DNA from 2 places in the Variovorax sp. AB1(2024) genome. Region 1 is predicted to be linked to the other one. Evidence: riboswitches for the same ligand, from Rfam matches in the RefSeq annotation. Region 1 holds a riboswitch; the other holds the start of a gene.
What was found. A riboswitch is a leader RNA that binds a small molecule or an ion and turns the genes downstream of it on or off. The one in region 1 is predicted to bind glycine.
Positions count from the first base shown of each region.

Region 2: it holds a riboswitch for glycine, as region 1 does, so the genes downstream of both, gcvT (glycine cleavage system aminomethyltransferase GcvT) here and WIX39_RS07895 (D-amino acid dehydrogenase) in region 1, are expected to answer to the same signal.

Region 1 is NZ_JBBHKP020000001.1:1,680,832-1,683,213, forward strand. Features, by position in the region: gene WIX39_RS07895 (D-amino acid dehydrogenase) at 12-1,313, opposite strand; glycine riboswitch at 1,407-1,514, opposite strand; glycine riboswitch at 1,532-1,635, opposite strand; gene rfbB (dTDP-glucose 4,6-dehydratase) at 1,761-2,382, shown strand, end outside.
Region 2 is NZ_JBBHKP020000001.1:4,508,155-4,510,536, reverse strand. Features, by position in the region: gene gcvH (glycine cleavage system protein GcvH) at 1-159, opposite strand, end outside; gene gcvT (glycine cleavage system aminomethyltransferase GcvT) at 223-1,395, opposite strand; glycine riboswitch at 1,441-1,553, opposite strand; glycine riboswitch at 1,566-1,656, opposite strand; gene WIX39_RS21095 (PaaI family thioesterase) at 1,840-2,382, opposite strand, start outside.

The DNA.
Region 1 (2,382 bases):
TCAGCCGCGGATCACGCCGGCTGCAGCATGCGCGGCTGCGGCGCCGGCATTCCCATGAACGCGAAATCCACCTCCGGCGCCAGCCCGCTCACGATGCGCGCGATCGACTTGCCGGAGCCGCAGGCATGCGTCCAGCCGAGCGTGCCGTGGCCGGTGTTGAGGAACAGGTTGGCGAGCTTCGTCTTGCCGATCAGCGGCACGTTGCTTGGCGTGGCGGGGCGCAGGCCGGTCCAGAACTGGGCCTGCGTGGTGTCGCCGGCGCCGGGGAACAGCTCTTCGACACGGCGCACGATGGCTTCGCAGCGCACGCGGTTCAGGTCGCGGTCGTAACCGTTGAGTTCGGCCGTGCCCGCGATGCGCAGGCGGTCGCCGGACTCCGAGGTGTAGCGCGAGAACACGAGCTTGAATTCGTCGTCGGTCAGCGAGACCTGATGCGCTTTGGAGGCGTCCTTGACGGGCAGCGTGACCGAATAGCCCTTGGCCGGATAGATCGGCAGGCGGATGCCCAGCGGCGCGGCGAGCAACGGGCTCAGCGAGCCCATCGCCATCACGAAGGCGTCGCCGCGAATGCGCTGGAAGCGGCCTTCGGCATCGGTGACCTCCACGTGGTCGATGCTGCCGCCGGCCTCGCGCAGGGCGGTGACGGTGTGGCTCATGAGGAATTTCACGCCGGCTTCGGCCGCGAGCCGGGACAGTTCGCGCGCGAAGCGGTTGGCATCGCCGGATTCGTCCTCGGCCGTGTAGGTGGCGCCGGCCAGCTTGGGGCGGATGTGCGCGAGGGCGGGCTCAATCCTCACGGCCTCATCGGCGGAGATGACCTGGCGTTCGCAGCCCAGCGCGCGCATCTGCTCGGCGGGCGCGAGGGCGCCGTCGAATTCCTTCTGCGTCGTATAGAAGTGCAGGATGCCCTGGGTGCGCTGGTCGTAGGCGATGCCGGTGTCGCGGCGCAACTGTTGCAACATCGAGCGGCTGTATGTGCCAAGACGCACGATCTGCTCGATGTTGTGGCGGGTGCGCGCCGGCGTGCATTCGCGCAGGAACTGCAGGCCCCACAGCCACTGGCGCATGTCGGCGCGGATGCGGAACAGCAGCGGGGCGTCTTCCTTGCCCAGCCACTGCAGCACCTTGAGCGGCGCGCTGGGGTTGGCCCAGGGTTCGGCATGGCTGACGGAAATCTGCCCGCCATTGGCGAAGCTGGTTTCGGCGGCCGGGGTGGCCTGCCGGTCGATCACGGTCACTTCGTGGCCGAGTTGCTGGAGGTAGTAAGCCGAGGTCACGCCGAGCAGGCCGGCGCCAAGAACGATCACGCGCATTTCAAGTACCTTTGAGGTGCTGCGCTTGAACGGCGGGCGAGGATGAATACTATTGAATTAATAGCAAGCAACCGGACGACCGCTGTCCAAGTTGCCGCTCCCCCTGTCCTCGGTACCTGAGAGATTCATTCGTTGCGCCATTGCAACGAATTTGCTCCTTCGGTGCGCCACGTGAAGTGGCGTCTCTCCAGACGGCGTTTCAGTTGATGCAGTACTGACCCCTTGCCGAAATCCAAGACTTCGTCGGGCCGACCTGAGCGTTTATGGGAGTTTGCGCCTTCGGTAGGGCCACCGGGGTGGCCCGCTCTCCTGCGGTATCGCGAACGATTGTAAACACGCCGAGGGCAGAACGGTAACGTCTTGTGTTTCCGCCAATTGGCCCAATGGGATAATCGAACGTTAAGGTTCATTGCGACACGGCGATGACTTTCAACTTCAGGGGACCCCATGATCTTGGTTACCGGCGGCGCTGGCTTCATTGGCGCCAATTTCGTACTCGACTGGATCGCGAGCAGCGACGAGCCTGTCGTGAACCTCGACAAGCTGACCTACGCCGGCAACCTCGAGACGCTCGCATCGCTCAAGAACAACCCACGGCACATCTTCGTGCAGGGCGACATCGGCGACAGCGCCCTGGTCGACCGCCTGCTGGCCGAGCACAAGCCGCGCGCCGTGGTCAACTTTGCCGCCGAGTCGCATGTGGACCGCTCGATCCACGGTCCCGAAGACTTCGTGCAGACCAACGTGCTCGGCAGCTTCCGCCTGCTCGAATCGGTGCGCGGCTACTGGAGCGCGCTGCCGGCCGAGCAGAAATCGGCCTTCCGCTTCCTGCATGTGTCGACGGACGAGGTCTACGGCTCGCTTTCGAAGACAGACCCGGCCTTCACCGAAGAGAACAAGTACGAGCCCAACAGCCCGTACTCGGCCAGCAAGGCCGCCAGCGATCACCTCGTGCGCGCGTGGCACCACACCTACGGCCTGCCGGTGCTCACCACCAACTGCTCCAACAACTACGGCCCGTTCCACTTCCCCGAGAAGCTCATCCCGCTGATGATCGTCAACGCGCTGG
Region 2 (2,382 bases), 2.8 Mb from region 1:
GCCGGCAACTTCGCCCTGCGCGAAGGTCTTGCCGACTTCGGGCAGGTCGACGAACACCACGTCGCCCAGCGCGTCCTGCGCGTGCAGGGTGATGCCGACGGTGGCTGCGTCGCCTTCGGCCGACACCCATTCGTGGTCCTTGGTGTACTTGATGCTCATGGTGAGAAAACTCCTCGTGGAAAAAATGAATCGGGGTGCAGAGCCTAGCCGGGTCTGCCGCGTTCAGCCGCGGTAATAGCGGGTCGGCACGAAAGGCATGGTCGAGACTTCCATCGGCACCGGCTTGCCGCGCACGATGGCCTGCACGCGGGTGCCGGGCTCGGCGAAGGCGGTGGCCACGTAGCCCATGGCGATGCAGCGGTCGGCCGTGGGGCCGAGCAGCCCGCTGGTGACGATGCCGATGTCCTGGCCTTCGAATGACTGCAGCACCGTGCCGTCGCGCACCGGAATGCGCTCCAGCGCCACGAGGCCGACGCGCTTGCGCTTCAGCGTGTCGTGGTCGGTGTGGCCGGCGGTGCCCGCCGTGGCGGCGGCGAGCTGCGCGAGGATCTTCGCGGCGCCGGGGAAGCCGCCTTCGCGCGCGCCGCCCGCGCGGCGCACCTTCTGCATCGCCCAGTTGAGCGAAGCCTCGACCGGCGTGGTGGTGGTGTCGATGTCGTTGCCGTACAGGCACAGGCCGGCTTCGAGCCGCAGCGAATTGCGCGCGCCCAGGCCGATGGGCTTGACCTCGGGCTGGGCCAGCAGCAGGCGGGCCAGCGGCTCGGCGTCCTTCGCGGCCACCGAGATCTCGAAGCCGTCTTCGCCGGTGTAGCCGCTGCGGGTGACGAAGGCGGGAATGCCGCCGATCTGAACCGCGCCGCCCGTCATGAACACGAAGCGCTCGATGCCGGGCGACAGCCGCGCCAGCGTGGCGGCGGCCTTGGGGCCCTGCAGCGCGAGCAGGGCGTGGTCGGGCAAGGGCTGCACTTCGCAGCGGGAGCCGATCTTCTGCTGGATGTGGGCGATGTCGGCCACCTTGCAGGCGCCGTTGACTATCACGAAGAGCGAGCCGTGGCCTTCGTTGAAGAACATCAGGTCGTCGAGGATGCCGCCTTCGTCGTTCAGCAGCAGGCCGTAGCGCTGCTTGCCGGCGGGCAGGTCGATCACGTCGACGGGCATCAGGGTTTCGAAGGCGGCCGCGGCGTCGGGGCCGACGAGGCGAAGCTGGCCCATGTGGGAGATGTCGAACAGGCCGGCCGCATCGCGCGTGTGCTTGTGTTCGGCCATGAGGCCGGCGGGGTACTGCACCGGCATGGAATAGCCGGCGAAGGGCACCATGCGGGCGCCGAGCTCCACGTGAAGGTCGTGCAGCGGCGTCTTGAGAAGTTCGGTAGCGGGTGCGGAGGAAGCGGCCACGGGGCACTCCAAAGGGGCAGACAAAATCCATGACGCAAGCCATGGGCCACCCCTGCTGTCCGCTTTACCTGAGAGATTCGCCCCACGATCGGGGTTTGCTCCTTCGGTGGGCCGCTGCGCCGTTTGCGGTACGGCGGCCTCTCTCCAGCAAGGAAACGCCGGTGTTCGCCGGCGCCTTGTCAGTCCTTTTGCCTGAGCGTTCGGGAAACCCCTGCGCCTTCGGCGGCCCCGGCTGGCGGGGCTCTCTCCTGACCCCGCCGAGTGTAGTTGATACGGAAGGGAGAGCTGTGTTCAGGGCGTGTGCGCAGGCCACCGGGTGCTCCCCTCCGCGAATGTCCCCCGCCCTTCGGGCTCCTCCTTTATTTCGCTGCGGGGAGCACCCGGCGCCCCGCGCACAAGGCACGCTGCTGGTGCGACCGATCGAGGAAGGCTCTGCGGTTCCGGTCAGCGCGCGACCTCAGCCGGGGGCTTGACGCGCCAAGGCGCCAGGACTTCGACCACCATCGCCTCGAAGAGAAGGATGTCAGCCTGCCAGGCGAGCACCTGGACAATTGCTTTTCTTTCCGTCAATGTCGTCACGCTGGCCTGCAGCCGGGTTTCCATGATCACGGCCGGGGTCTTGAAGTCCATGTTCATGTTGACGGTGAGCACCTGCAGCCGGTCGGGTATGACCGAATACGTAGCGAGTCCGGCCCACTGGTCGACCAGGCCTGTGAGGTAGCCGCCAAAGATGTTGCCGGTGGGCATTGCGGCATGCAAAGGCGGCGTGTAGACACCGTAAAGCCGCCCGTACTCCCAGCGCGCAACGCACGGCGTGGCAAAGGGAAGGCCAATCGTCGCGATCGGAGTCGGGGCGATGTCGGTGCCATCTACCACTTCATTCAATACCTTGCGGTATCTCGTCTTTGTCTCCAGGCCGGGGAAGTCCGCCGGGCGATCGCGCTCGCGCACCAACAGTTCAACATCAAACATCAGGTCGCTCCGTCG